Regions from separate parts of the Micromonospora cathayae genome, predicted to be linked through region 1. Evidence: riboswitches for the same ligand, from Rfam matches in the RefSeq annotation. Region 1 holds a riboswitch; each other region holds the start of a gene.
The links. Region 1 has a riboswitch for cyclic di-AMP ahead of PVK37_RS16035 (C39 family peptidase). Riboswitches for the same ligand answer to the same signal wherever they lie in the genome.
Positions count from the first base shown of each region.

Region 2: it holds a riboswitch for cyclic di-AMP, as region 1 does, so the genes downstream of both, PVK37_RS08895 (coiled-coil domain-containing protein) here and PVK37_RS16035 (C39 family peptidase) in region 1, are expected to answer to the same signal.
Region 3: it holds a riboswitch for cyclic di-AMP, as region 1 does, so the genes downstream of both, PVK37_RS30075 (coiled-coil domain-containing protein) here and PVK37_RS16035 (C39 family peptidase) in region 1, are expected to answer to the same signal.

Region 1 is NZ_CP118615.1:3,462,878-3,472,791, forward strand. Features, by position in the region: partial or broken gene PVK37_RS31705 (DNA gyrase subunit A) at 1-61, shown strand, start outside; gene PVK37_RS16010 (uracil-xanthine permease family protein) at 185-1,516, opposite strand; gene PVK37_RS16015 (alpha-ketoglutarate-dependent dioxygenase AlkB) at 1,647-2,255, opposite strand; gene PVK37_RS16020 (acyltransferase family protein) at 2,451-3,791, shown strand; gene PVK37_RS16025 (hypothetical protein) at 3,802-4,275, shown strand; gene PVK37_RS16030 (hypothetical protein) at 4,423-5,235, shown strand; cyclic di-AMP (ydaO/yuaA leader) riboswitch at 5,557-5,699, shown strand; gene PVK37_RS16035 (C39 family peptidase) at 5,925-6,773, shown strand; gene PVK37_RS16040 (hypothetical protein) at 6,934-7,278, shown strand; gene PVK37_RS16045 (CDP-glycerol glycerophosphotransferase family protein) at 7,396-9,087, opposite strand; gene PVK37_RS16050 (bifunctional cytidylyltransferase/SDR family oxidoreductase) at 9,121-9,914, opposite strand, start outside.
Region 2 is NZ_CP118615.1:1,897,954-1,907,867, reverse strand. Features, by position in the region: gene PVK37_RS08940 (hypothetical protein) at 1-123, opposite strand, end outside; gene PVK37_RS08935 (heavy-metal-associated domain-containing protein) at 120-329, opposite strand; gene PVK37_RS08930 (metal-sensitive transcriptional regulator) at 418-714, shown strand; gene PVK37_RS08925 (hypothetical protein) at 807-1,316, shown strand; gene PVK37_RS08920 (hypothetical protein) at 1,766-2,470, opposite strand; gene PVK37_RS08915 (DUF397 domain-containing protein) at 2,530-2,721, opposite strand; gene PVK37_RS08910 (helix-turn-helix domain-containing protein) at 2,712-3,509, opposite strand; gene PVK37_RS08905 (hypothetical protein) at 3,686-4,375, shown strand; gene PVK37_RS08900 (YibE/F family protein) at 4,500-5,816, shown strand; cyclic di-AMP (ydaO/yuaA leader) riboswitch at 5,983-6,113, shown strand; gene PVK37_RS08895 (coiled-coil domain-containing protein) at 6,118-7,137, shown strand; gene PVK37_RS08890 (carbonic anhydrase) at 7,326-8,006, opposite strand; gene PVK37_RS08885 (helix-turn-helix transcriptional regulator) at 8,177-8,527, shown strand; gene PVK37_RS08880 (lipocalin family protein) at 8,559-9,158, opposite strand; gene PVK37_RS08875 (hypothetical protein) at 9,393-9,761, shown strand.
Region 3 is NZ_CP118615.1:6,835,587-6,845,500, reverse strand. Features, by position in the region: gene PVK37_RS30110 (hypothetical protein) at 1-1,072, shown strand, start outside; gene PVK37_RS30105 (cellulose binding domain-containing protein) at 1,292-4,051, shown strand; gene PVK37_RS30100 (maleylpyruvate isomerase N-terminal domain-containing protein) at 4,145-4,780, shown strand; gene PVK37_RS30095 (hypothetical protein) at 4,938-5,345, opposite strand; gene PVK37_RS30090 (hypothetical protein) at 5,537-5,680, opposite strand; gene PVK37_RS30085 (STAS domain-containing protein) at 6,067-6,438, shown strand; gene surE (5'/3'-nucleotidase SurE) at 6,513-7,472, opposite strand; gene PVK37_RS30075 (coiled-coil domain-containing protein) at 7,698-8,789, opposite strand; cyclic di-AMP (ydaO/yuaA leader) riboswitch at 8,794-8,927, opposite strand; gene PVK37_RS30070 (cation diffusion facilitator family transporter) at 9,081-9,914, opposite strand, start outside.

The sequences.
Region 1 (9,914 bases):
CTCCGGTTTCGCCGTCCTCCTCGGCCCCACCCTCCTAGGCCACCACCTCTCCCGCGCCTAACCCCCCCCACCCCCCCACCCGGGTCCCCCCCCGGGCCCCCGGCCCCACCGCCCCCGGGGCCCGCCCCGTTGATCATGAAGTTGTTGTCCGCGACACGCCGTGCGCGCGACAACAACTTCATGATCAACGCGACGGATCGGGTGGGGGTGGGGTGCGGAGGCGGGTGATGGTGCGGAGGGTGTGGTACGTGAGCAGGGCGGCGGCGGTGCCCAGGGCGATGCCGTTGAAGGACAGGTCCCCGGCGGTCAGGGTGTAGTCGGCCGCGCCGATGATCACCGCGACGGCGGCGGTGAACAGGTTGACCGGGTCGTGGAAGTCGACCCGGCTCTCGATCCAGATCCGGGCGCCCAGGACGGCGATCAGCCCGTACAGGACGGTGGTCGCGCCACCGAGCACCCCGGCCGGCACGGTCAGGATCAGCGCGCCGAACTTCGGGCTGAGCCCGAGCAGCACCGCCGCCACGCCGGCCACCCAGTACGCGGCCGTCGAGTAGACCCGGGTCGCCGCCATCACGCCGATGTTCTCCGCGTACGTGGTGGTGCCGGAGCCGCCGCCGGACCCGGCCAGCACGGTTGCCAGGCCGTCGCCGAGGAACGCCCGACCCAGGCTCCGGTCCAGGTTGCGGCCGGTCATCGCGGCCACCGCCTTGACGTGCCCGGCGTTCTCCGCGACCAGGACCAGGATCACCGGGATGACCAGGATCGCCGCGCGCAGACTGAAGCTCGGGGTGTGGAACTCCGGCAGCCCCACCCAGGCGGCCTCGCGCAGCCGGGTCAGGGTCGCCGGGTCCAACCCGCCGGTGACGGCGGCGAACAACCAGCCGACCACCACGCCGAGCAGGATGGACAGTCGGCCGAGGAAACCCCGGAAGGCCACCGTGGCGAGCAGGATCGCGGCCAGCGTGACCACCGCGACCAGCGGCTGGGCCTTGACGCCCGTACCGCTGCCGTTGCCGTCCCAGGCCACCGGGGCCAGGTTCAGCCCGATCAGCGCGACGATCGCGCCGGTCACCACCGGCGGCATCAGCGCGTCGATCCAGCGCGCCCCGGCCACCTGGACCACCAGCCCGACCAGCGCCAACGCCACCCCCGCGACGACGATGCCACCCAACGCCGGGCCGATGTCGCCGCCGGCCTTCGCGGCCAGCACCGGCGCGATGAAGGCGAACGACGAGCCCAGGTACGACGGCAGCCGGTTGCCGGTGATCAGCAGGAAGAGCAGCGTGCCCAGCCCGGAGAAGAACAGCGTGGTGGCCGGCGGGAAACCGGTGATCAACGGCACCGTGAAGGTGGCCCCGAACATCGCCACCACGTGCTGTACGCCGACGCCCACCGTACGCGGCCAGGACAGCCGCTCCCCGGGGTCGACCACGTCGCCGGGGCGTACGGTGCGGCCGTCGCCGTGTAGCCGCCACGGCGACCAGCGCGACGGTGTCTCGGTGGGTGACTGGGTCATGGCGCTGCCCTTCGCGTCGGGAGACCGGCGGGGACGGCGGACGACCCTGCACGTTTCTAGCAGAGTGCCGCCGACGCGGGTGGACGGCCCGGCGGCATCCCGCAGACGTGAGTGGGCGGCCCGGCGGGGGTCAGGCGACGCCGGCGGGGCGGAACTGGACGCTGACGCGGGGCCCGACCGGGCGGCTGGTCTTCGGCACGGCGTGTTCCCAGGTGCGCTGGCAGGAGCCACCCATCACCACCAGGTCGCCGTGCCCGAGCGGGAACCGCAGCCCGGCCCCGCCGCCGCGCGGACGCAGCAGCAACGGGCGCGGTGACCCGAACGAGACGATCGCCACCATCGTGTCGACCCGCCCGCCCCGGCCCAGCGTGTCCCCGTGCCAGGCCACGCTGTCCCGGCCGGAGCGGTACAGGCACATTCCGGCGGTGACGAACTCCTCACCCGGTTCGGCGGCGTAGTGCCGGTTGAGCGCGACACGGGCCTGCGTCAGCACCGGGTGGGGCAGCGGCCGCCCGGCGGCGTACCAACAGAGCAGCCGGGGCACGTCCACGTCGGCGTCGTACATCCGGCGGCGCTCGGCCCGCCACGGCACCTCGTGCAGCAGCGTGACCAGCACCGGGTCGGAGCCGCGTACCCAGCCGGGCAGGTGGTCGACCCAGGCCCCGTGGCTCAGCTGGTGCCGGCGTACCCGGCCGGCGAGCGGCCCGAGGGTGCTGCCCTCCTCGGCCAGGTCCAGCATCGACGGCTGGTACGCCACGTCTCCCACGTCGCCGATCCTACGCCGCTGTCGAACACCCGTACGAGTGGCGGTCGGGGTAGGGTGCCCGGCGGGCGGCACCCGTGCCGCTCCGGGCGACCACCCCTCCGGCGTACGCCGGCCGACCGACGGGAGAGACCGTATGCCGATCCGCGAGCCGTACCCGCGGGCGGTGTCATGACCAGCCTGGCCCCGGCGGCCGGGGTGGACCGGTCGTTGCACCGGCTGCCCTCGCTGACCGGTCTGCGGTGGATCGCGGCGATGCTGGTCTTCGGCTTCCACGTCGGGACGATGCGGATCATCGTCGAACCGGGCCACAAGGCGGTGGTGGACCAACTGTTCACCCTGGGCCTGTCCGGGGTGCAGTTCTTCTACATCCTCAGTGGTTTCGTGCTGGTCTGGTCGGCCCGACCGCAGGACACGAAGTGGGGGTTCTGGCGGCGGCGGCTGGCCAAGATCTATCCCAACCACGTGGTGCTCTGGGCGCTGGTGCTGCTGGTCGGGCTCTGGTTCGCCGACCCGTTCAACGGCTCGGCCGCGATGCAGAACCTCTTCCTGATCCAGGCGTGGAACCCCACCCCCGGCTACTTCTACAGCGTCAACACGGTGAGCTGGTCGCTCTCCTGCGAGCTGTTCTTCTACCTCTGCCTGCCGTTCGCGCTGCCGGTGATCCGCCGGATGCGGCCCTGGGCGCTGTGGGCCGTGGTGGTCGCGGTGCCGCTGGTCATCCTGGCGCTCTGGCCGGGGCAGCTGCTGGTGCCGGAGCAGGACCGCTGGTGGTTCACCCAGGTCTTCCCGCTGGTGCGCTCCACCGAGTTCTGGATGGGGGTCGCCGCCGCCGAGCTGATGCGGCGCGGGCACTGGCGCGGGCCGGGTCTGCCGCTGGCCAGCCTGATCTTCGTGGTGACGTGGCTGGTCGCCGGCGAGTGGATCCGCGCGGAGTTCTGGGCGGCGCTGCTCTCCGTCGCGTACATCCTGATCATCACCTCGGCGGCGCGGGCCGACGTGCGCGGCCTGCCCTCGCCGTGGCGGTCGCGGCCGATGGTCTGGCTCGGTGAGGTCTCGTTCGCGTTCTACCTGGTGCACGTGTTCGTGATGATCACCGTGTTGCGGCTCACCGGCCACCACGGCGTCGGGTTCACCGGCTGGACGGGTCTGCTGGTCGTGGTCGGGTTCCTGCTGGTGAACCTGCTGCTGGCCTGGCTGCTGTACCGCTGGGTGGAGACCCCGATGATGCGTCTGCTGGCTCCCGCCCGGAAGCGGTCCGCCCCACCGGGTGCGCCGTCGACGCCGGCCGGCGGCACCGACCGGCCCCGGCAGTCCACACCGGCTCCCGGGTCGGCGCCGGAGCCGGCGGCGTCGGCATCCGGGCCCGGGTCGGAGGTAGCGGTATCGGCCCCCGGGGCGGGGGCAGGAGTGGCGGTACCGCGGCTCGCGGTGCCGTCCGCCCGGCGGCCCGGCAACGGGACGGATCCCGACACGCGCGGCATCGATGCGGGTACCCGACGTTCGGGGTAATCTGCTTTTCGTGCCCCCTGTCGCGTTCGACCGCCCCCGGTGGTGGTTGGCGCGCTGGGTGTCCCGGGTGTTCACCAGCCTGGCCGTGACGGTGGCCCTCGCGCTGAGCGGCGGCGCGCTGGCCGGCAACCTGTCGGCCTGGTCCGAGCCGGTTCCCGGCTCCGTCGACCGGTTGGTGGTGTTCGACCCCACCGTGTTCGGCCCCACCGCGTTCGACTCCACCGCGTTCGACTCCACCGCGTTCGACCCCAGCATGTTCGACCCCACCGCGCTCCGCGCACCCGCCGACCCGGCGTCGAGCGCCGGGGCGGGCTGGTCGACCACCCTGGACGACACGGACCGCACGGCGGTGCCGGTCCGGTTCCCCGCCGGGCCGGGCGATGCCGCGCCGGACGGGGGAGCCACCGTCGGCGTCGCCCCGGTCCGGCCGCTGGTCGGTACGCCGGCGGGTGCCGTCGGCTCGCGGGCGCCACCACCGTGCTGAGCCGTCCACCCCGGTGACCTGCCCGGGGGCGGGACGACCTGACGAACCTCACCCCGTACGCGCCCCGTGCCCGGCGTCCCCCGAGACGCCCCGCGCCCGGATGCCGGTACGGCCCCCGCCCGCTTCCTGTTCCGTGAGGTGCCGACGATGGACGTCGTTCTCTACGAGTTCCTGATCGATGTGCCCCGGGCGGCTGCCATCTGGTCCGCCCTGCTCCTGCTCGCCCTGACCGTGCTGACCGTCCTGGTGGCCCGCCCCGAACGGGAACCCACCCCGGCCGCACCCTCACCCCTTCCGGCCGGCCCGGACGCGGCGGCCGGTGGGCCCGCCGGCCCGGAGGCGGCGGCCGGTGATCCGGTCGGGCCGGATCTGGCGGACCTGCGCCGGTACGCCGAGGAGGTGGCCGTGGCGGCGGCCGGTGCGGCGCAGACGGCGCGTCGTCGCCGGGCGGACTGGCTGACCGCTCAGGAAGAGGTGGAGACGGCCTGGCAGGCGTACGACGAGGCGGAGAGCGCCGCCCGTCGGTTCGCCGGTGCCGCCGCCCTGCCCCTCCTGGCCACCCCGCACACCCCTGCCGAGTACGCGGCCCGGGAACGTTACCTGCACCGGGCCGCGATGGCGGCGTACTGGCGGGGTGACCTGTCGGTGCGGCAACTCAGCGACGTCTTCGCCCGGCGGCACGGCTGGGATCCGCGGTTGCACCCGGTGGTCCAGGAGGCCGTGCTGCACCGGGTGGTCCGTGACCTGCGTCGGGCGGACTACCGGGTGGCCGCCGAGCGGGAGCGGGTGGCCTGGCAGGACGCCGAGGTGGCGGCCACTGCGGCGCGCAGCCTGGCCGAGGAGGCGTACGTGGCCGCGGAGCGCCTGCGGGCGGCGGTCCGTCCGGTGCCGGTGGCGACGCGGCGGATGACCGGCACGGTCCGCACCGTCACCCGCTGGCGTCCGGCCCGGGTGGGCTGAACACCTGCCCCGGTGGCCCGGGAACCTGGTCGCGTGACCGGATCGTGACATGATCCGGGCGGCCGTCGGGCCGGTGGGGTCTTCGGGGTCGGTTGTCCGGTCTGGGGCCACCCGGCCCGGACCGATTCCGCCGACAAACGACCGGTTCTCGCCCGACGATTCCCCGGTAACTGGTCGTCCCATTGAGCGACGACAGTTCGACAACGTGCCGCGCTGACCGGCTCGGGATGATGTTCTGGCTGCTCAGCAGGGTTGGCAGTGGAGTGCTCAATCAGTAATGTCGGCCCGTCTGGTGCGGTAGTCGATCGCAGAGGGCGAGGCCGCGCCGACCCGCCGAATCGTGAAGTACGAACCGGGGACCCACCTGTACGTCCGGGGTGAATCCGTGGGCATCGTCCCGCGGTAGGGCGACCTTTCCCGCCCGAATCCGTCAGCTAACCCGGTAGGCGGTCGAGGAATGGAGTCGTTCGTGCCGTACCGCCCCGCCCCCCGGTACCTCCACGGTGCCGCGCTGCCACCGGCCACCCGCGTGGGACACCCGCGCTGATCCCGGCGTCCGCGCCAGGTGGCTGACCCAGCCGTCGCCCGAGCGGTCGCCGTCCCCGGCTGAGCCGGCCGGACTCCTGACGCGCGGTCTGATCCGCGTGCCGGTGCGCCGCTCTCCACCCCCGTACCGTGGAGGACCCCCCGTGAAGAAACCGATCAAGTTGCTGTCCCGCCGTTCCCGGCAGGTCGCCCTCTCGGCGGCGGTGCTGGTGGCGGCGTCCACCGCCGGTGTCCTGGTGGCCCGCCCCGACGACCCGGCCCGGCCGGACACCACCGCCGCCAGCGTCGCCGAACTGAGCCGGTCGGCCGCCGCCTCGCGGGCCCAGGAACGCCTCCCGGCCGCGCCGGCCAGCCCGTCGGTCAGCCCGTCCACCGCCGGCAGCACGCCGTCGGCCGGCGCGCCGGCCGCGTCCCCCGCCGCGCCACGGACCACCACGGCACCGGACCCGGACCTGTCGGCCAGCCCGACCCCCGCCCGCCCGCCGGCCACCAAGGTGCTCGACATCGAGTACCAGGAGCAGAGCACCTACTACTACTGTGGGCCGGCGGCCACCCGGATCGCGTTGACCGCCCGGGGGATCGTCCGCAGCCAGGACGACCTCGCCCGGCGGCTGAACACCACCGAGTTCGGCACCAACTCCGCCGAGGACACCACCCGGGTGATGAACGACCTGGTCGGGCGGGACGTCTACCAGACCCGCATGATCCCCGGTTCGGCGGCCACGGCGGCCCAGACGGACCGGCTCCGCGCCGACGTGGTCGAGACCGTGGGCAGCGGGTACGCGGTGGTGGTGAACGTCGCCGGCACGGCCACCGACGTCGCCGGCGGCTGGCACTCCTTCCCCGGCGGTCACTACGTGGCCGTGGTCGGCTACCGCGACGGCGGCCGGACCGTCAAGATCGCCGACTCGGCGAGCGCCGCCACCAGCTCGTACTGGATGAGCATCGACGCGGTGGCGGACTGGGTCGCCACCCGCGGCTACTCCGCCTGATCCGCGCACGACGATCCCGCCCTCGGCTCCTGCGGCCGCCGGGCACCGACACCCGACCGGTGCCCGGCGGCACCCCGCTGCGGTCGTACCGTCGGTAGCGCCCCGCCGGGGTCGTAGCCGTGGGCGGGGGCGCTGGCGTCGGCCGCCTACACTGCCCGCCATGCCCGCCGACCGACCGGACAGCGCCGGCCGCGAACGCTTCGCCGGGGTACGCGGGGTCGTGTCGCGGCATCGTGCCCCCATCCTGCGTACCCTCGCCGGGCTGGCCCTCGGGCTGGCGGCGCTGTTCCATGTCGTCGGTGACGGGGTTCCGCCCAGCCCGGACCCGGGATGGCGGGGCTGGGCCGTCGACCACCTGCACACCCTGGTCTGGCTGGTGCTGGCCGTCGCCTGCTGGCTCGCCGCGTCCCCCCGGCCGGCGGGACGTCGGTGGGCGTCCCGGGTCAGCCTGCTCGCGTTGGCGCTGTACGTGACGTTCCGACTGGTCCTGCACGGGGTGGTCTGAGAGCAGGCCCACCGGACGCGGCCCACCATAGGCGCGGGTCGACCGGACGCGGCCCACCGTGACCCGCGGGCCCATCGTGGGTGAGGGCCGGTCGGGGGTGCGGCCGGTCGGTGGTCGTCAGTGCGTGGGGGCGGCGACCGGGCCGGTGGGCTGCTCCGGGACGGTGGGTGACGCCGTCAGGTGCGCCCGCGCCGCCGACAGGAACCCCTCGGCGTACGACTCGACCGGGAAGTCACCGAGGTAGTGCGTCCGCATCGCCCACCGCGCCCCGGCCAGCGGGTCGGTGCCGAGCAGCCGGTCCAGTACCTCGTCCACGTCGGCCAGGTCCCGCCGCAGCACGTAACCGGAGCGGGCCAGCGGGAACCGCTCGGTGAACCGGTCGCCGTCGGCGCCCATGTCGGTCACCGCGTACGGCTTGCCGGAGTAGAGGTAGTCGGAGATCACTCCGGACACGTCGGAGACCAGCGCGTCGGAGCGGTTGACGCAGTCGACCAGGCTCATCGCCCGGCTGGCGTCGGCCCCCCAGACGTGCTGCCGTCCGGTGCGGGACCGGTCCGCGGCGAGCAGTTCCTCCACCCGGGCGAGCTGCCGGGCCGACTCCGGGTTCTGCGCGGTGTACGGGTGGGCCCGCAGGATCACCGTCGCGCCCCGGGCCAGCAGCCGGTCGACCAGCGTCGCGGCCACCGGCAGCGAGCAGTAGTCGGCGTCGGCGTGGTGCCCGGTCCAGGTGGGGGTGTAGAGGACGGTCGGGTTCGCCGGCAGGGTCAGTGGCGGGCGACGTACCTCGATCGCCTCCACCTGGGGGCGGCCGACGATGACGAACTTCTCCGCCGGGATCTGCACCCCGGCGCGGGCGTACCGGTCGATGGCGGCCTGACCGGCGACGAAGTTCCGGTCGAAGATGGCGGTGACCGGGTTGGCGCTGGGGGCCTTGTCGCTGTCGCCGTGGTGGATCTGGATGTGGGTGAGCTGGGTGAACCGGATGCAGTGCGCGTTCTTCGCGCCGTGGTTGACGTAGAACGCCACCTTCAGGCTCGGCACCAGCGTCTCGTCCATCGCCTTGAGGGTCGGGCAGTACACCACCGGGGCGGTGGTGGCCGCCGCGATCGGGGCCAGGAACTCCGGCTCGCGCAGCAGCACCAGGAACGGCCGGCCGATCCGCTCCAGGTAGGGCAGCCACATGGTGACCTGGTACTCGGAGCCGGGCGGGGCGGAGAAGTAGAGCAGGAACTCCGGCTGGTGCCGGCGCAGCGCGCGGGCCACCGGGCTGTTGGCCGCCGTCGACGGGCGGAACCGCCGACCGGCCAGGCGCGTCCCGACCAGCCCGGCGAGGCCGCCGACCAGCAGGCTGACCAGCAGGGCGTACCAGCTGGGCAGGGCCAGCAGCGCACCGAGCGCGACCGCGCCGAGCAGCACCGGGATGGCGGTGCCGACGTGTGCGGTGGTCAGCCCGGTGCGGACCGGCAGGTTGGCGGTCCGGATCTCCAGCCCGCCGGCGACGCGCAGCGGCCCGTCCAGCAGCACCAGGGCCAGCAGCACCAGTCCGGCGGCGGCCAGCGCCGGGTCGAAGCCGGCGTCCAGGCGGCGGGTGTACCCGATCAGGACGCCCGCCGCGACCAGCACGGACTCGGCGGCGAGGTCCGCGTCCGGGCGGACCCGGCGCTCCCACGCCCCGGCGGCCAGGGCGGCGACCGCCAGCAGCAGCCCCGGCACGGTCGCGCCGGTCAGCAGCAGGACGAGGAACGCCAGCACCGCCAGGCCCACGGTGAGGCCCCGGGCGAGCAGTTTCCGGACCAGGGTGCCACGCATGTCGCCGACGTCTCCTGACTGGTGCGGGTGGGTTCAGTTGGTGGCCGGCAGACCGGCACGGTCCGGGCCGGGCTGGGTCGGCAGCACCGGTTCGTCGGCCGTCGCCGGGACCGCCTGACCGCCGGACCGGCGGACGTCGATCACCTGGCCGGTGAGGTCGGAGAGGAGCACGTCCAGCGAGGCGCGGGCCACCGTCTCCGCCGCGAGCAGGGTGTGTTCGGGTTCCGCGCCGAACGCCCGGGTACGCATCGGGGTGGCGGTGCGTTCCGGGTTGACGCAGTTGACCCGGACGCCGAACTCGGCCCACTCGTCGGCGAGCGCCTGGGTGAGGTTGACCAGCGCGGCCTTGGTCGCCGAGTAGAGCGCGTACCGGGCCCGCCCCCGGGTGTACGAGCTGGAGGTGTAGAGCAGCAGCTGACCCTTGGTCTGTTGCAGGTACGGCAGCGCGTACCGGGCCACGGTCACCGGCCCGACGAAGTTGACCTGGAGCAGCCGGTCGATGGTGGCCTCGTCCATCTCGGCCAGCGCGCCCTTCTCCAGGATGCCGGCGGTCACCACCACGTGGTCGATCCGGCCGGTGGCCTCGTACGCGGCGGTCAGCGCGGCCCGCACGTCGGCGTCGCGTTCCACGTGGGTGCCGGTGGTGGAGCGGCTGACCGGGAAGACCTGTGCGCCGTGCCGGCGGGCCAGCTCGGTCAGCTCGTGCCCGATGCCGTAGCTGCCGCCGAAGACGACCATGGTCCGGCCGGTGAGTTCCTCGGTGTAGCGGGCCTCGTCGACCAGCCGGGGGACGCGGGCGGCGGCGAGCTGGAACAGCTTGTCGACCA
Region 2 (9,914 bases), 1.6 Mb from region 1:
GCTCTCGTGGCTGCTTCCGCTGGTGGGGGTGCCGGGGCCGGCCAGCTGACCGGCCCCGTACGCCGTGCTGAAGACCGCCCCGAGAGCAAGGGCGAAGCCCCCCAGCTTGGTGCCGGTGTTCATGACCCGACGAGCTCGTATCCGGCCTCGTCCACGGCGGCGCGCACGGCGTCGGTCGCCAGCGGGGCCTCGCTGGTGACGGTGACCTGACCGGAGGGCAGGTCCACCTTGACGTCGCTGACCCCCTCCAGCGCGCCCACCTCGGCGCTGACCGCGCTGACGCAGTGCCCGCAGGTCATGCCCTGGACCTGGTACGTGCTGGTGACCATCGGAACTCCTCTCGGTACGGATACCCGGCAGGGGTATCCACATCCCGGACGCTAGCATACCCCCCAGGGGTAAGCTATCCTCGCTGCCATGACCTCAGCCACGCCGATCCGGGGCTACACCGCCAGCAAGGACCAGTTGCTCGCCCGCCTGCGCCGCATCGAGGGCCAGGTCCGGGGGATCGAGAAGATGGTCGACGAGGACCGGTACTGCATCGACGTGCTCACCCAGATCTCGGCCATCCAGGCCGCCCTGGACAAGGTCGCCCTCGGCCTGCTCGACGGCCACGCCCGGCACTGCATGCACGAGGGCGCCGCCGAGGGCCGCGCCGACGAGATGGCCACCGAGATGATGGCCGCCGTCGGCCGCCTGATGAAACGCGGCTGACCTCTCTCCGCCTGACCGGCCCCCCCACCCCGGCCGGACTAGACTGTGCCGATGCCCGAGTTGCCGGAACACGTTCGGAAATCGGAGACGCGATGCAGATAAGCGCAGCCCTTGACGTGATCGAGGCGCTACTGCGCGCCAGCGCCCACCCCGATTTCCCGAACGTCACCCGTTACGGCACCGACACCGCCCCCGGCGGAAACTCCCCACCCGGGGTAAAGGTCACCCACCGGTCGGGCTCGTCGACGCTGATCTGGGTCACCGCCGCCAAGCCGGACGCGGCAACCGTCGCACTGCCGGCCGAGATGCCACCACCCCCGCAGCGTGTGCAACGCATGGTGATGTTCGCCGTGCAACTGTTCGACTTCGCACGCCCCGACGCATTCACCAGTTGGGAGCCGTGCATCTACCCCGGCGTACACATCTCCCCGGCGGGCCTACGGATCACCGCCTCCGACGGCACCAAGATTCACCTTCGGGTGACGAACGCAGCCGGAGCAGCCAAGGAGCCCGAGCAGGACCCGCACCCGGACTACCAGTTCCCGGACGGAGTCCGTTCGTGGCCCCAGGAAGCCAGTGCAGCGTCTGCGGCGCACGGGTGAGCCCGTCGCCCGGAAGCGCCTGTCCGCCCCACCAGGCCCACGGCAGTCGAGGTACCTGCCCCGGGTCCGGACGTCCAACCGCATGACCTGCCGGCGGGATGACCTGCCGGCGGCTTCTGCGGACACATGTCGGCGGTTCTGTCGACACCTCTTTTATCTCACTTTGTGTGACCGCCGGGCCGAGGGCCCGAACGCCACTTCGCGTCCTTTGCTCTGCACCCTTCCCCGCGCCAGGCACGTTCAATGACCGGCGATCACCCCGCTTTTGATCGTCGATCTAGCATGGCTTCCTGCTCAAGGGCCATGGCGCGCATGGGGGTGCAGAGCAAAGGGCGCGTGGTGCGATGAGGCGTCCAGCGTGAGGGCTACCCAACGTGACGGACACCCACCGTGACCACTGTCGGCCAGCCCGGCGGCATACCCGCAGGTGAGCAGACGGCCGGCACAGTTCACCGGTCATCGGCCAGAGCAGACGGGCGGCGTCGCGGGCCCGGTAGGCCGCTCAGCCTCACCAGCCGCAGGTAGGCACCGACGAAGGCGAGCAGAAGCAGGGACAGGCCGAGCGAAACCCCGACGGAGACGTCAGGAATCCTCGGATCCTGGAACAGATTGACGAACGCGTACGCCTGAAAGGCCACCACCGCGACAATGCCGGACGAGGAATCGACCGCCCGCAGCACCTGATGAAGCCGGTCGATGCCCGGATGTTCGGCCGCATCGAGACGGATCTGACTGGCGTGGGTCGACATCGGCCCCTTCCACGGAGTGAGCAGGGGCACCAGACCGGACGCGTGCCAGCCCGGCAGGTGCGATCGGACCACCTCGCCGAGAACCCGCCGGTAGAAGAGCGACAGGCGCAGGACGACGACCGCCCGAAGCACCAGCAGCACCATGGCGACCGGAATGACGTACCGGAAGTCGGACAGATCCTGGACCTTCATTCCCAGCAGCTCGACCTCCACCAGGTCGCCATGGGCGAGGACCACGAACACCACGCCGAGCACGACCGCACGGGATATCGCCCTGGTCACGTCGCGACCCTGGTCGTCCTGGATCTGGAGCAGACGGGACAGGAAAAAACGCAGATCCTCCCGGTCGACGTCGTCACTCCGGAGCAGCTCGGCCGCTCGCTGCTCCATCGTCAACTGATCCACAATGGAGAACGCTATCGACCGAGCGCAACGGTTCTGCCACCGTCGAACCCCGGGCGGCCCTACCGCCGAGCGTCGACCTGGGTGACGAACCGCCGCCACGATTCGGGGCTGAAGGTCAACGTCCCGCCGTCACGGTCCTTGGTGTCCCGGACGAGAACCACACCCGGGAGATTGTCCGCCACCTCGACGCAGGCCCCACCGTTGTTCGTGGAACGACTTGCCTTGCGCCAAGCCGGCGTAGTCATGCCCATTGCTCCGCTGCTTCCTTGAGGAGATCGAGTGATCGTTGACGGGTGAGCGTCTCACCACGAATGCCTTCCCACCTCGCAGCGAGTCTAGCAAGCACGTCGCCGCCGTTAACGATATGCGCCGATATCTGGCTGTCCGAGTAGGCGACCGGCCCAGAGTCGCAGTCGGCCAGGATGAAACCGCCGCCCAGCCCGGGATACATGCCGGTGTCTGCCGGCACGATGTGGATCTGCACGTGGGGAAGCTCAGCGCACCCGACGAGGTGTTCCACCTGCTGAGCCATCAGCTTCCTGTCGCCGTAGGCCGGACGACGGACGATCAGCTCGTCAAGAGCGACGACAAGCAGTGGAGGGCGCGCCCTGCCGAGGATGCTCTGCCGCTCCATACGGGAATCGACCAGTTGATCCACCTCGTCAGTTGTCAGCATCTCACCGGCCAGCGACGCCCGAGCGTAAGCCTCTGTCTGCAACAGGCCCGGGACGAAGCCGGGTTCGAACCACCGGAAGGCTTTTGCCTCCCGCTCGAACTCGATCCATTCCCGCAGCCACACGGGCGCGGCGCTGTCTTTGACGAGGTCTTCCCACAGGCTGATGAACAGCCCGCCGGTATCTAGCGCCTCGTCTACCGCCCTGAGATAATCGGGTCTTGGCGGCTTGCTGCCCGTCTCGATCGCACTGACATGAGTGTCCGAGTAGTGAATGCGTTCACCGAGCGCCCCCTGACTCAAGCCAGCAGCCGTACGCCGCCGCCGTAGTTCGCGGATAAGGAACTCGGATGGCGAGATTCCCATGAACTTCCCCCGCTTTCCCCGATTTCGGTCAGGTCTTCCCCTGCACCACCTGGACTGACTACTCATAGTCCCCAACCAGTGGCGCAGGGTTCCGATCGTAAGACTTCTGGGTCCACGCTGTACACCGTCGGTTACCGCTGGATCGCCGCATAGGCGACGAAAGAGGAGGTTCCACTGTGCAGCGACCACTCCCCGTACCCCTCGCCCCTCGGCACCGCCGGGACTGGCGTACCTGTTGGCGACGGTGCTCCTGCGGCCTGCCCTGGCCGTGCCCGGACCGGCACGCCCCGGTCCCCGTGGAACCGGCCACGCCGGCGGCCGGGCCCGCGTACCCGATGCCGGGCGGCGTGCCGGCGGCCAGCGCGGCGTGGGCGGTGTCCGGGGTGACCGACGAGCTGCGGGAGGCGTACGTGATGGTGGCGAACGCGCTGGTCCTGCTGGAACGGCTCGGCGGTGGCGCGACCGACCCGGTGGTGCGCGCGGCGCGGTACGGGGCGGATCTGGCGCTGGACCTGGCCGACGAGGCGGAACGGCTGCTCGGCCTGGGCGTGCAGTGGCTGCGCCGGACGCCGGGGCGACGCGGGACCGGCGGGGACCGGGCGACCACGCTCGCGGTGGTCGCGGTCCGGCTCGGCGCGGCGGCCGACCGGATCGACCGGTTCCCGCACCGCATCCGGGTCGCCGAGGAACAGCTGCGCGCCGCGAGGCGGCACGATCCGACCGTGGCGGCGGTGAGCGAGCAGTGGGTACGGGCCGCCGAGCAGCTCGACCGGAGCGCTGCGAGCCTGCGTGGGACGGTCGCCGCCCTGGCACCGGGAGGGGCACCCGGTACAGCGGAGCAGAACGCGGGAGGCGGGCAGCCGTGACCTGAAACGGAGTGGATCATGACTGGCCGGCCAGCATGCGCTGCGAGCGGCGGGTCCGCCACCCGGCAGAATGAACCGGCCGGACCGTCAGCCCGTACCGACGTGAGGATCGTTTGGAGTAGCCATGGGTCACGACCACAGTCGCCCGGTCGCGGCGGCACCGCCACGGGTGCGCCGCATCCTGATCGCGACCGTGGTCCCGCTGTTCCTGCTGAGCGTGGTCGCGGCGCTGGTGCTCTGGCCCCGGGACACCGCGCAGGTGCCCGGGGGCGAGGACGTGCCGCGCTACCACGGCACGGTCAGCCGGTTGGTGACCGAGACGTGCCCGCCGACGCCGGAGGATCCGGACGGGGGCGAGGGGCCGTGCGGCACCGCCACCGTGTCGGTGGACACCGGGCCGGACGCCGGGCGGCAGGTGGAGACGCCGATCCCGGCCGGTCCGGGTGCGCCAAAGGTCGACGTCGGCGACAAGGTGGTACTGGTCGTGCTGACCGACCCGACCGACCCGACGGTGAGCAACTACAGCATCGCCGCGCACCAGCGCGGGAAGCCGCTGGTCTGGCTGGCCCTGGTCTTCGCGGTCGCCATCGTGGCGTTCGGCCGGTGGCGTGGGCTGGCCGCGCTCGGTGGGCTGGTGGTCAGTTTCGGCATCCTGCTGCTCTTCGTGCTGCCCGGGATCGGCGCCGGCCAGTCCCCGCTGCCGGTGGCGATCACCGGCGCGGCCCTGATCATGTTCGTGGTGTTGTATCTCACCCACGGGATCAGCGCGCAGACCTCGGTGGCGGTGCTGGGCACCCTGGCGAGTCTGGTGCTCACCGGAATTCTCGGCGTGTTGGCGACCGCGTTCACACATTTGACGGGACACGGCTCGGAGGACGCCACCACGCTGTCGATGTTCCAGGCCGACGTGGACCTGCACGGGCTGCTGCTGGCCGGCATCATCATCGGTTCGCTGGGCGTCCTGGACGACGTGACGGTCACCCAGGCGGCCACGGTCACCGAGCTGGCGCACGCCAATCCGAACCTGACCCGGCTCCAGCTCTACCGGGCGGCCACCCGGGTCGGCCGGGCGCACATCGCCTCGACGGTCAACACGATCGTGCTCGCCTACGCGGGCGCGTCGCTGCCGCTGTTGCTGCTGATCACAGCCGACACCCGGGGCGTCAGCGAGATCGTGACCAGCGAGTTCCTGGCCCAGGAGATCGTCCGCAGCATCGTCGCGACGCTCGGCCTGATCGCCGCCGTACCGATCACCACCGGCCTGGCCGCGCTGGTCACCACCGCCGGTCGGGGCCGCCCGACGACCACCCGTCCGCCCCGGCCCACCGGCGACCGGGACGACGCATTGGCCGCCCTGAGTACCCCGCGCGGCACCACCGAACCCGCCGACACCCCCGCCGCCTGGCCGACCCGGCAAAGGAGCACGGATACGACATGGTGACACTCCTCAGCGTGACCACCACCCCCCGTGATCTTGATAAATGTGTCACGAGTGACGGAAAGGGATTACCAAATAACGCTTTTGGTCGGGATACGGACGTAGAAACCAACGGCCGCCGTCGGGTAACCTCGCTGCCGGTCACCGCCGAAGGCGCGCAGCGGCGCCAGCGGGGCCACCGCCCAATCGCCTGTGGGCGAGCCGGGGAACCAGGTTCGTGGGGTGCATCCGCGCCAGCGGTAGGGGCCACTTCCGCCCCGAACCCGTCAGCTAACCCGGTCGGCGGTCGACGGAAGGGAACACTGTGACGGCACCCCTACGCCGGTGGCTGAAACCCGTTGTCGCCGTACTCGCCGTGTGCGCCGTGGCCGCCGGTCCGGCACCGGCCAGCGCGGCCCCCTCGAACCCCTCGTCCCCCTCCGGGCACGAGGGCGGGCAGCCCAAGATGCTCAACGACGTGATCGAGGCGGCGAACCGCAGCTACGCGCAGGCGAAGGTCAAGCTGGAGGAGTCGAAGAAGCGGCAGTTGACGCTGGCCCTCGAGGTGCAGCGCGCCGAGAGCGAACTGAAGGCGCTCACCCCGCAGGTGGCCACGATCGCCGCCCAGTCCTACCGGACCGGCCGGATCGGCGCGGCGGCCCTGCTGCTCGACACCAACTCCCCCGACTCGTTCGTCCGACGGGTCAGCGCGCTCGACGAGATGAACCGGATCAACGCCAAGCGGATCGCCGCGGTCACCACTGCCCGGGAGCAGACGGTACGCGCCAAGAAGGCGCTCGACGCCGAGATCCTCGAGCAGCAGAAGCAGAACGACATCCTGCGCAAGCGCAAGAGCGAGGCGGAGAAGTCGCTCGCCCTGGTCGGCGGCCTCCGGGTGACCGGTGGTTTCGTGGACGCCACCTCCCCGGTGGCCCGGATGGGCCCGGGACGGTCCTCCAGCGGCGAGTGGCAGCCGATGAGCTGCACCGAGGACGACCCGACCACCGGCGGCTGCATCACCCCCCGCACCCTCCACATGTACAAGGAGGTCAAGCGGGCCGGGTTCGACCGGTTCGTGGGGTGCTACCGACCCGGCGGGCCGTACGAGCACCCGAAGGGCCGGGCCTGCGACTGGTCGCTCCAGAACAAGGGCTTCAGCTCGTGGGACACGATGGACGAGCGGAAGTACGGCAACAACCTGAGCGCGTTCCTGGTCCGTAACGCCGACCGGCTGGGCGTCTACTACGTGATCTGGAACAAGCTGATCTGGTTCCCGGCGACCGGCTGGAGTTCGTACAGCGGTCCGTCCGACCACACCGACCACGTGCACGTGTCGCTGCTCTGAGCCACCCGCACCGACGCCGACAGCCCCTCTCCGGGTACGGAGGGGGGCTGTCGCGGTTGTCGGGCGGTCCGTCGTCGGCAGGGTTCCGGCGGGAACCCCGGCCGGGAGCCAGGCGGGGTCCCGACGGCGGTCCGGGCGAGGTCCGGCGGGTACGTCGGCGGCGGTCCGGGCGCGGTTCGGCGGGTACGTCAGCGGGGTTCGGCCGGGGCGAGCGGCCCGGCGGCGAGGGTGTACCGGTCGTCGGCCGGCAGGGGGGCGACCACCTGGACCTCACCGGCGGCGAGCCGGTACGACATGCCGACCACCGCGCACTGCCCGAGCTCGACCGCTCGGGCCAGGGTCACCGACCGTTCCAGCAGCACGTCGACCGTGTGGGAGATGTGGATGTCGACGATCCCCTCGATGTCGTCGACGCCCTGCCGGGCGGCCCGGCGCAGGCTGGGCACCACCGCGCCGACGATCGCGCCGAGGTGACCGGAGGGTGCCGTACCGGTGCCGTCCGCCTCCCGGGCGGCCTGCACCGCCCCGCACGAGTCGTGCCCGAGGACGACCACCAGCGGGGTCCCCAGGACGGCCACCGCGTACTCGACGCTGCCGAGCACCTCGGCCCCGACGGTGTGCCCGGCGGTACGCACCACGAAGAGGTCACCGAGACCCCGGTCGAAGATGATCTCGGCGGCGAGGCGGGAGTCCGAGCAGCCGAGGATCACCGCGAACGGGTGCTGGCCGTCGGCGACGGCGGCCCGGTGGTCGGCGTCCTGGTTGGGGTGCCTGGTGTCACCGGTGACGAAGCGCCGGTTGCCGGCCTGCAACTCGGCCAGGGCCTGCGCCGGAGTCGCCGGAGGCCGTTGCGATCCGGGAACGGTCATTGCTTTCCCACCCCTTCACCGGGCCGGTCCGCGCTCCCCGGCGGGGATGGACACGGCTTGCCACCACGGTCACACGCAGCGCAAACTACGTCAAGAGATACGTGATCTGCGTTTCAGGTGTTGACATCCGTCCAGGGTGCGAGACCGGAACACGAAGGCATGGTCATAGCATGACGGTCATGGCGACGACACGCAGTGAGAACGGGAGCCAGCGACACTGGACCTTCCTCACCAACCACGCGCACGTACTGCTCGCCATCGCCCGCAACCCGACCGCCCGGCTGCGCGACGTCGCCGACGAGGTGGGGGTCACCGAGCGGGCCGCCCAGGCGATCGTCGCCGACCTGGAAGCCGAGGGTTACCTCCAGCGGACCCGGGTCGGCCGACGCAACGAGTACACGGTGAACCCGGCCGGACGGTTCCGCCACCCCGCCGAGGCGTACCAGAGCGTGGGTGCCCTGCTGGCCCTCTTCACCGACCCGGTCGACCCCGAGCCGACCGCCGAGCCGTCCCCCTCGTGACGACCAGCGGCCGGCCCCGGGCCGGCAGCGGTCAGCAGAACGGGCCGGCCGGCGCGCCCCCGTCCTGCCGGGTGGTCCGGAAGTCGCACAGGTCGTAGCCGTTGGCGGTCAGCACCGCCTTCGCCGCCGCCGTCTGCCCGGCGGTCAGCACCGGCTCCCGGGAGAGCACGAAGCCACTGCTACGGTCCGGGTCGCCGACCACCGCCCAGCGGTACTCCGGGTCCAGCCCGATGATCACGTAGTTGGGGCCGCCGAAGTACCGCCACTGACCGGCCAGCTTGAGGAACGAGACGGTCAGCACCGAGTCGGCCGGCGGGTTCTCGCTGCGGGCCCGGCCGGTGACCGCGCTGGTGGTGCCGATGATCGTCCGGCAGCTGTTGTACACCCCGATCGTGCCGTCCGGCTGGACGTCGTACCGGGCCTTGACGTTCTTGAAGCACTGGATCTCGAAGATGGCCGGGACGGCGGCCACCTGGTACCACTCACCGACGTACCGCTGCACGTCCACCGACTCCACCGGCCGGACCAGCCCGGTGTCCACCGTGGCTGCGGCTGCCGGGCCCGGCACGGCGGTGACCAGCAGTGCGGCGGCGAGGGCCACCAGGCCCGCACCCCGACGTCGTGCTCCCATGAGAACTCCTTCACCGATCGGCTCCGGCGGCGTCCGGTCGACGCCGGCCGGCCGACAGATGCCCGGCGGCCCACCTGGGAAAACTGTCGTAAATATCATCGTCGTCGATGCATCCACAGTGGCCCCGGCGCCCGTATCCCCGGTGGGAGCAGGCTGTCCGGCGAATGGCGGTGGAACCGGTCACACCTGTTTCCCGGAGAGGCGACCGGGCCGCCGCGGGGTTAGGTTGGAACCGTGCAGCCCTCAGCCTTCGTCCGCCCGTTGCGGCCGACGGTGCTGCGCGCGCTGCGGGTGCTGACCCGACTGGCGATGGCCGCGCTGGTCCTGACGCTGACCTTCGGCGGCGCGACGGCCACCACGGCGGCCCCGTCCACACCGGCCGCCGTCCAGCTACGCCCGGCCCTGACCGGCCCACCGCAGGCCGTCGACCGGCCGGTCGACGAGCGCGCCGGGCTGGCCGAGCGGCCCCCGCGCGATCCGGCCGCCGCCGACCGACCCGCCGCCGACCGACCGGCCACCACTCCGGTGCGGTTCCGGCCGGTCCCGCTCACCGCCGCCCCCGACCGGGGGCCGCTCGGTCTCCGCGGCCCGCCCCGCGCCTGACCGCGACCGCCCGCCCGCGCACGCGCGCCGCCGGCAGTTCCCGACCGCGCACCTGACCGTCTTCGGCTCCGGCCGTACCCCGGTGGTCCGGCCGCACCCCCGGCAGGCCGCTACGCCCCGGTAGTCCGGCCGCCTTCCGGTAGGCCCTGCCGC
Region 3 (9,914 bases), 3.4 Mb from region 1:
GCCGTTGCGCGGCTTCCTGACCGCGCCGCCGGAGAACTGGCTGTGGGGCGAGCGGCACGCGGCCGCCCGGGAACTGCTCGGCTTCCCGAACGAGATGACCCTGCTGCCGGGGGTGGTGCTGCTCGGGCTGGCCTGCGCCGGGCTGGCCTTCTCGGCCTGGCGGCTGCGGCACCGGCTGCTGCTGCTGGCCGGGGTGCTGGTGACCGGGGCGCTCGCCATGGGCACCCGGTTCCTCGGCGACGGTGACCCGGGCTACGTCACCCTGGTCGAGCACGCTCCGGGCTGGGACGGCATCCGTACTCCCGGTCGGCTGGTGCTCTGGACCACCCTGCTGCTCGGTCTGCTGGCCGCCGGCGCGCTGACCCGCACGACCGGCGACCAGCCCGCCACCGGGCCCGGTACCCCGCCCTCCGGGGCCGATCCGGCTCAGCCCTCCGGGGCCGATCCGGCTCCGTCATCGGTGGCCGAGCCGACGCCACCCTCCGGGGCCGGGCCCACGCCGTCCGACGACCAGCCGGCCACCGGGGACGGCCCGGCGTCGCAAGGGGACGGTACGGCGACCGGGGACGGCGCGCCGCTGACCGGGGACGGCCCGTCGACGCAAGGGGACGGTGCGGCGACCGAGGGTCGGGGCTTCGCCCGGTGGGGACGGGCGTTGCTGGTGCTGCCGTTGCTGCTGGTGCTGTTGGAGGGGGTCAACCGCACCCCGCACGTGCCGGTGCCGGAGCAGCCGGCGGCGTTGCGCGGGGTCTCCGGTCCGCTGCTGGTGCTGCCCAGCGACGGCATCCGCGAGCTGCACGTGATGCTCTGGTCCACCGACGGCTTCCCGCAGGTGGTCAACGGGCTCGCCTCGTTCGTCCCGGCCAGTCAGGCGGAGATCCGCGCGGCCAGCCTGAGTTTCCCGGACGCCGGCTCGGTGGCGTACCTGCGGCAGCGCGGCATCCGGACGGTCGTGGTGCTGCCGGGGTACGCGGTCGGCACCCCCTGGCAGGACGTGGCGGCCCGGCCGATCGACGGGCTGGGTATCCGACGGGAGCCGGTCGGCGACGGCTTCGTGTACCACCTGGGCTGATCGAAGAGGGCTGCTCAGCATCGACTTAGTTGGGAGTCCTTCCGAACTCGGGGTCCGAACGGATACTGTGAGGTTCTTCCACGGCAGCGGGAGCCAGCGCGCCGGTGGGGGGAGCCAGGGCAGCTCCCCGGATCACGTCGTCCGCCCGACACGGCCGTTCGCCGCCGTGTGCCGGGCGTCCCGGACCCTGCCCGGGTCACCCCCGAGAGGAACCGCGTGATGCGGAGAAGTATCGCCGGCGCGGCCGTGGCCGTGCTCGCCGCCACCACGGCCCTGCTGGCCGTCCAGATCACCGCCCCGTCCGGTACGGCGACCGCCGCCGCGGCCGACCCGTACTCCTGGAAGAACGTCCGGATCGACGGTGGCGGCTTCGTCCCCGGCATCGTCTTCAACCCCACCGAGAAGAACCTGATCTACGCGCGTACCGACATCGGCGGGGCGTACCGCTGGGAACAGGCCACCCAGTCCTGGACGCCGCTGCTGGACTGGGTGGGCGCCGACAAGTGGGGCTGGAACGGCGTGGTCAGCCTCGCCACCGACCCGGTGCAGACCAACCGGCTCTACGCGGCGGTCGGCATGTACACCAACGACTGGGACCCGAACAACGGCGCGATCCTGCGCTCCACCGACAAGGGCGCCACCTGGCAGGCCACCGAGCTGCCGTTCAAGAACGGCGGCAACATGCCCGGCCGGGGCATGGGGGAGCGGCTGGCCGTCGACCCGAACCGCAACAGCATCGTCTACTACGCCGCCGAGGGCGGCAACGGCCTGTGGCGCAGCACCGACTTCGGGGTCACCTGGGCCAAGGTGACCACCTTCCCGAACGTCGGCAACTACGTCGCCGACCCCAACGACTCCAGCGGCTACCAGAGCCAGAACCAGGGCCTGACCTGGGTCAGCTTCGACAAGAGCACCGGTACGGCGGGCAGCGCCACGCAGACCGTCTACGTCGGTGTGGCGGACAAGCAGAACCCGGTGTACCGGAGCACCAACGGCGGCACCACCTGGGAGCGGATCCCCGGCCAGCCCACCGGCTACCTGGCCCACAAGGGCGTGGTGGACCACGTCGGCGGGTACCTCTACATCGCCACCAGCGACACCGGCGGCCCGTACGACGGGGCGAAGGGCGACGTCTGGAAGTTCAACCGGGCCACCGGGGCGTGGACGCAGATCAGCCCGATCCCGTCCAGCAGCACCGACGCGTACTTCGGCTACAGCGGACTCACCATCGACCGGAAGAACCCGAACACCCTGATGGTCGCCACCCAGATCTCCTGGTGGCCGGACGCGATCTTCTGGCGCAGCACCGACGGCGGGGCGACCTGGAGCCGGATCTGGGAGTTCACCAGCTACCCGAACCGCAGCAAGAAGTACACCATGGACATCAGCTCGGCCCCCTGGCTGGACTTCGGCGTGAACCCGTCCCCGCCGGAGGAGTCCCCGAAGCTGGGCTGGATGAACGAGTCGGTGGAGATCGACCCGCACGACTCGAACCGGTTCATGTACGGCACCGGCGCGACCATCTACGGCAGCACCGAGCTGACGAAGTGGGACACCGGCGGCACGTTCACCATCAAGCCGATGGTCAAGGGGCTGGAGGAGACCGCCGTGCTCGACCTGGTCAGCCCGCCGACCGGCGCGCCGCTGATCAGCGCCCTGGGCGACATCGGCGGGTTCCGGCACACCGACCTGAACGCGGTACCGGCGAAGATGTTCACCCAGCCGGTCTTCACCAGCACCACCAGCCTGGACTACGCCGAGACCAACCCGTCGGTGATGGTGCGGGCGGGTAACTTCACCGATGCCGACCGCCCCAACGACAGCCACGTCGCGTTCTCCACCGACGGCGGCGCGAACTGGTTCCAGGGCACCGAGCCCGGCGGGATCAACAACGGCGGTACGGTCGCCGCGGCGGCCGACGGCAGCCGCTTCGTCTGGGCCCCGGGCGACGCCGGCCAGCGGGTCGTCCACTCGGTCGGCTTCGGCAACACGTGGACCGCCTCGACCGGCATCCCGGCCAACGCGACCGTCGAGTCCGACCGGGTCGACCCGAACGTCTTCTACGGCTTCAGCGGCGGCCGGCTCTACGTCAGTACCAACGGCGGGGTCAGCTTCACCGCCTCGGCCGCGACCGGCCTGCCGGCCACCGGGAACGTCCGGTTCAAGGCGGTACCCGGCCAGAAGGGCCACCTGTGGCTGGCCGGTGAGGGCGGGCTGTGGCGCTCCACCGACTCCGGGGCGAGCTTCACCAAGCTGGCCGGGGTGAGCGCCGCCGGCAGCGTCGGCTTCGGCAAGGCCGCCCCCGGGCAGACGTACCCGGCGTTGTACCTGTTCGGCACGGTCGGCGGCCAGCCCGGCGTGCACCGGTCCGACAACGTCGGCGCGAGCTGGGTCCGGATCAACGACGACCAGCACCAGTACGGCAACGCGGGTGACGCGATCACCGGTGACCCGCGCGTCTACGGCCGGGTGTACCTGGGCACCAACGGCCGGGGCATCCTGGTCGCCGACCGGCTGGGCGGCAACCCGACCCCCACGCCGACCACCCCGACGCCGAGCCCGACCACGCCCACCCCGACGCCCACCACCCCGACCCCGACCCCCACCGCGCCCACGCCGACCCCGACGTCGACCCCGACCGGTCCGCCGCCGCCCACCACCCCCGGCCCGATCCTCGGCTGCCGGGCCACGTACACGGTGGTCGGCTCCTGGTCCGGTGGGTTCCAGGGCGAGGTGACCGTACGTAACTACGAGGACATTCCGATCACCGGCTGGACGGTGACCTGGACGTACGCGAACGGTGAGAAGCTTACCCAGATCTGGGGCGGCAAGCTCACCCAGACCGGGAGCGCCGTGACCGTGCGCAACGCCGACTACAACGGCTTCCTCGCCACCGGCCAGAGCACCACCTTCGGCTTCCTGGCGAGCGTGCCCGGCGCCACCGGCACTCCCACTCCCACCTGTTCCTACTCCCGCTGAGTCCGCCTGCCCCCGGCCCCGCCTCGACCGGCGGGGCCGGGGGCACCGGAGGGGATCGATAGGATGTGATCTCCATCGGGTGGAGGAGCGGGCATGAACGAGACCAGGACGGCGTACCTCACCGCGGCGCGCTCGGCGCTGGCCCTGCTCGGCGAGCCGGCCGTGGCGCGGCGGTGGGCCGAGCCGAGCGCGCTCGCCGAGTTCCGGGTGGGCGGGCTGGCCGGTCACCTGGCCGCCCAGATCCTCCGGGTACCGACGATGCTCGACCAGCCGGTCCCGGCGGGCGCGCCGGTCGGTCTGGCGGAGCACTTCGGTCGGGTGCCGTGGTTGGACGCCGGGCTGGACGACGAGGTCAGCGTGGTCGTCCGCCGGATCGGTGGCGAGCTGGCCGGGCCCGGCCCGGCCGCGCTGCTGTCCCGGGCCGGGGAGACGCTGGAGAAGGTGGCCGGGGTGCTGGCCGAGGCACCGGTCGACCGGTTGGTGGTGGTGCCCGGGGGCTGGTCGCTGACCCTGGACGACTTCCTGGTCACCCGGCTGCTGGAGATCGCCGTGCACTCCGACGACCTGGCGGTCAGCGTCGGCCTGGACACCCCCGAGTTGCCGGCCGAGGTGATCGATCCGGTGTTCACCCTGCTGGCCCGGCTGTCGGCCCGTCGGCACGGGCAGCCGGCGGTGCTGCGGGCGTTGTCCCGGTCCGAGCGGGCCCCGGCCGACATCACCGCCTTCTGACCGGCAAGCCGCCGGCCCGGCGGAAGGTCCTGCCGGCTGTCGGCCTGCGGGATGGTCCTGCCGGCTGCCGGCCCCTGGACGGGCCGGCCTCCGGAATCGTTCGAGCCCCCGGTCACCGTTGACCGGGGGCTCGACGTCTTCGGTGGGGGAGGCGGGCTCAGCCGTCCAGGCCGGCCGGCGAGCTGGGCTTGTCGACGTCGACGAACTCGATGTCGTCCACGTTCCGATCGCCCCGGCTGCCCACGGCCCGGGCCGCCGTTCCGGCCGCCCAGCCGATCGCCGCGCCGGCCAGGGCGGCCCCGACGAGCAGCGTCCAGGGCAGCGCGGGCCGGCGTCCGGCGAGCGCGTCGAAGGCGCGTACCGCTCGGCGGCGGGCCTCCTCGGCGGCCGAGCCGACCAGGTCACCGGCCTCGTCGGCCAAGGTGAGGCCGCTGTGGCGGGCGGTCCGGGCGGTGTCGCGGACGCTGGTGCCGGCGGAGTCGACCGCGGATGTCAGGTGCCGCCACGCCTGGTCGGCGATCCGCTCGGGCCTGCTCCGGCGTTCCAGCAGTGTGGATCCGAACATCCTGGTTACCTCCCTCGGGTACCGGCGGCCACATCGGACCACGGTGTCAGGTCGGGGGCTGCGGTCCGCCCGTCCCCACCAGGTGCCCAACCGGATGGGGACGCAAACCCGCCCGGTGACGTCGATCACCGGCCGATCGGGCCGGCACCGTCACCGGGCGGGGTGGAACCTCTGGGCCGGACGGCCCGAAATCAGCGCAGGGTCACCACGGCGGTACCACGGGCGAAGTCGTCGTCATCGTCATCGTCGTCGTCCCCCGCGCCGCCGAAGCCGCAGGCCAGCACCATGGCGAGCAGGGCGCCGACGCCGGCCAGCCCGAGAAGCCTCTTGATCATCGATAGGTCCTTTCGTCGCCGCCAGCAGTCCTCCGGCTGATGCTAGGCCCGCTGGTCAACGGTGCCAGGACCGCAGGTCAACGGTGCTGAGCCCGCTGGTCGACGGCCGGCTGGCCGCTGTGCCACCCCGGTCGGGGCGCGCCCGGATCGACGGGTGCACACCCCGTCGGTCGACGCCAGCTACCCTTGGTCCGCGGAGCGCACCGAAACCGGGATCGGACGTTCGGCATTTGCGAGGAGAAAGTCCGGACAAAGGCGACTTACCGCGCCCTGGTCCGCGAATTGCTCATCCCCGGGGGTGGCGACCGAGGCTGTCGGAGGAATACTCTCGGTCGCGGCCCGCGTACTGATGAGGCGCCCGGAGACGGGCGAGTGGAGGTGCTCGCGTGAGCCTGTCGATTGTGAAGTCCGTCCTGCCCGGTGGCGTCATCGAGATCGCCCCGCGCGGTGAGATCGACGTCGACACCGCGTACGAGGTACGCGAAGCCGTTGTCGAGGTGCTGGCCAAGGGCCGCCCGACGCGGATCGAGCTCAACATGAGGCTGGTCACCTTCATCGACTCCGTCGGCATCAGCGCGATGGTCGCCGGCTTCCAGACCGCCGAGGTGAGCGGGGTGAAGCTCGCCGTCACCGAGCCGAGCCGCTTCGTGCACCGGCAGCTCTGGGTGACCGGCCTGCTCGGCCTCTTCGGCGCGCCGGAGCCGTACTTCGCCGGTGCCGCCGCCACGCCCGAGCCCGAGGTGCTCCCGGGCGGCTGACCGTCGCGGCGGGCGGGGTGACCCGCTCGCGCCGGACAGCGCTGCCGCCGTGATCCGTCGGCGGGTCCAGAGGGTCAGGTGGGCCGCCAGTCCTCGCCACTGAGTCCGGACAGGTCGATGTCCGTGGCCTCGGTGACCGCCCGGATCGCGGTGGCCGAGGCGTACCCTTCGGCCAGCCAGAACAGGTCGCTGCCCGGCTGGACGGCCGGCCCCGGCTCCACCAGCGAGGTACGGACGTACCCGTGGCCGACCTCGGTGACCGTCAGGTGAACCTGACCGAAGTCGGCCAGGGTGGCCCGGCGTACCCCGCGCAGCCGCTCGTACGGCAGGTTCGGGGCGTTGACGTTGAGCACGCTCTGCACCGGCCCGGCGGTCAACCGGGGGAGCAGGTCCAGCGCCACCCGGGCGGCGGTCGACCAGTGCCACTCGGCCTCGGGCACCCGGATGCCGGCGGGCCCGGCCGGACCGTCGTCACCGACGGCGCTACCGACCGGTTCGTCGTCGCCGACGGTGTGACCGGCCGGTCCGCCGCTGCCGGCGGTGTGACCGGCCGGGCTGCCGCTGCCGGTGGGGCTGCCGATCAGCCCACCCTCGCCGGCGGTGACGACGCTGGCCGGGGGGACGTCCAGTGAGACGGCCATCGCCCGGCACCCGTTCGCGGCTGCGGTGAGGGCCGCGCCGACCGTGCCGGAGTGCAGCACGGCCCGACCGACGTTGGCGCCCCGGTTGACGCCGGAGAGCACCACCGCCGGCGGTGGGCCGAACGCGCCGTGCAGGGCGATCAGCGTGACCAGGCCGGGTGAGCCGCCGACCCCGTACACGGGTACGCCGGGCAGCTCGGGGAGGGGATGGTCCCGGACCACCACGTGCCCCTCGCGTTCCACCGCCGTCAGCGCGGCGCTGGTGCCGGCCGCCTCGGTCAACGGGGCGGCGACCACCACCTCCAGCCCTCGGCGGACCGCCGCCCCGGCGAGCCGGGCCAGCCCCGGGGCGGCCACCCCGTCGTCGTTGGTGACCAGCACCCGCAGGGTCATCGTCCGGCCGTCACGCCGGCGGGGGCGGGGAGGTTGCCGGTGCTCACCTGCCGCCTCGCCCGCGGGTACCCGTCCGGGTCGTCCATGGTCGCCCGCCTCTCGTCCGCTCGCGCGGGGCGGGTTCCCCGGCCAGGGCCGGTCATGCGACCCCTTTCGGGGGGCCACGCCCGGACGGCGACGGCCCGCCACCCCCGGGCGTGGGGGTGACGGGCCGGGCGCACGCGGTCAGTAGACCGACAGGTGTACGTGGTTGGTGTGGTCGCTGGACGGGTCGCCGTTGGCCCCGCTGTACGACTTCCATCCGCTGCTGGGCAGCCAGATCTGCCTGTACCAGATCACGTACAGCACGGCGAGCCGGTCGGCGTTCTTGATGAAGAACGCGGCCAGGTTGTTGCCGTAGGTCCGGTCGCCGCCGGTGGCGTCCCCGCCGAAGCCGCCCTTCTGCGCGGCGAAGTCGCAGGCCCGCCCCTTGGGGTGCTCACCGGACCCGCCGGACCGGTAGCAGGAGACGTACCGGGTGAAGCCGGCCGCCTTGGCCTGGTTGAGCGCGTGCAGCGTACGTGGGGTGATGCAGCCGTTGGCCGGGGTCGGGTCGTTCACGCTGCACGACTCGGACGGCCAGGAGCCGTCGGAGTTGCGCGGGGCCGGCTTGGCGGTGGCGACGGTGCCCGACGACCTGTTGCCGCTTCCGCTTCCGCTGCTGCTGGCCTTCGGCGCGGCGTTGTTCCGCGCGGCGACGACCAGGGCCCGTTCGGCCTGCTGCTTGCGCTTGGCCATCACCTCGACCTGTTTCCGCTGCTCGACGATCTCCTTGGCCAGCGCCGCCTTGGTCTGGTTGGCCTTGTCCCGGGTGGCGAGCAGGCCGCGCAGTTCCCGGTCCTCGTTGGCGGCCACCGCGTCCAGTGCGGCGGCCCGGTCCAGGAAGCCCTCCGGGGAGTCGGCGCTGAGCAGCGCGGAGACCGGACCGAGCCGTCCGGTCCGGTACGCGACTCCGGCGATCGCGCCGACCTTCTGGTCGCGGACCACCAGGTCGGCCTCGATCGTGCTGAGCTGTGTGTTGATCGTCTTCTGTCGGGCGACCGACTTGGCCAGCGCGTCCTTGGCTTCCAGCCAGCCTTTGCTGGCCGCCTCCAACTGGGCGCGCAGCGCCGGGGTGCCGCCCTCCGGGTCGTCCCCGGGGGCCCTGGCCGTCAGCGGGGGTGCCGCCGCGGCGGGAACCACGGCGGCCGGTGCGGCGGCGACACCGAGGGCGAGTGTCGCGGCGATCAGCGCCGCCATCCGGCCGGTGATACGTCGTACGGGTGCCACTCCTGGCATGGACATGTCCTTCCGTCAGCCGCCGACCGGGTTAGCTGACGGGTTCGGGACGGAAGATCCCTACCGCGCGGACGCGGATGCACCCCAAGAACATGGTTCCCCGGCTCGCCCAGCTGGGCGATTAGGCGACGGTCACCGCAGGCGCCGGTGGGCGCCGCCCGGCGATGACCGGGTCCGAGACTACCGAAGCCGACGCATCAGCCGCAGCGTTCGTCACAGCCGTCCCGGGAGACGACAACGGCAAATCTGGCATAGGCGGACAATACACGCCTAGATTTAAGACTGCCCTAATTACCACTCGATCCGGCCGCAGGCCCCGGGTGACTCGCCGGGTTCGACCTGCAACGTGGCGTGCTCGATGTGGAAGTCGTCGTGCAGGGCGGTACGCGCGGCGGCCAGCACACTGCCGACCTCGGCCGCCGGTTCCATGGTCAGGTGGGCGGAGGCCACCTCCATCCCGGAGGTGAGCGTCCACAGGTGCAGGTCGTGCACCTCGGCCACCCCGGGCACCGCGCTGAGCCGGTCCCGGACCGCGTCCACCTGCAGGTGCTCGGGGGCGGCCTGCACCAGGATGCGCAGCGCGGCGCGGGCCAGCCGCCAGGTGCGCGGCAGGATGAACACGCCGATCGCCACCGCCACCAGCGGGTCGGCCCACCACCAGCCGGTGGTCATGATGAGCAGCGCGGCGGCGATCACGCCGACCGAGCCGAGCAGGTCGGCCAGCACCTCCAGGTACGCCCCGCGCAGGTTGATGCTCTCCTTGGCGCCCTCGCGCAGCAGCCCGAACGCGACCAGGTTGGCCAGCAGGCCGAGCACCGCCACCACCAGCATCGGCCCGGTGGTCACCTCGTGCGGGTCACCGAACCGGCGGACCGCCTCGACCAGCACGTAGACCGCGACCCCGGACAGCAGCAGCGCGTTGGCCAGGGCGGCGAGCACCTCCAGCCGGTACAGCCCGAAGGTGCGCTGGGCGTCCCGCCCGCCGCGCCGGGCCGCGGTGATCGCGGCGAGCGCCATGCCGATGCCGAGCACGTCGGTGAACATGTGCCCGGCGTCGGAGAGCAGCGCGAGCGAACCGGTGGCGAGGGCGGTCACCGCCTCCACCACCATCAGGGTGGCGAGCAG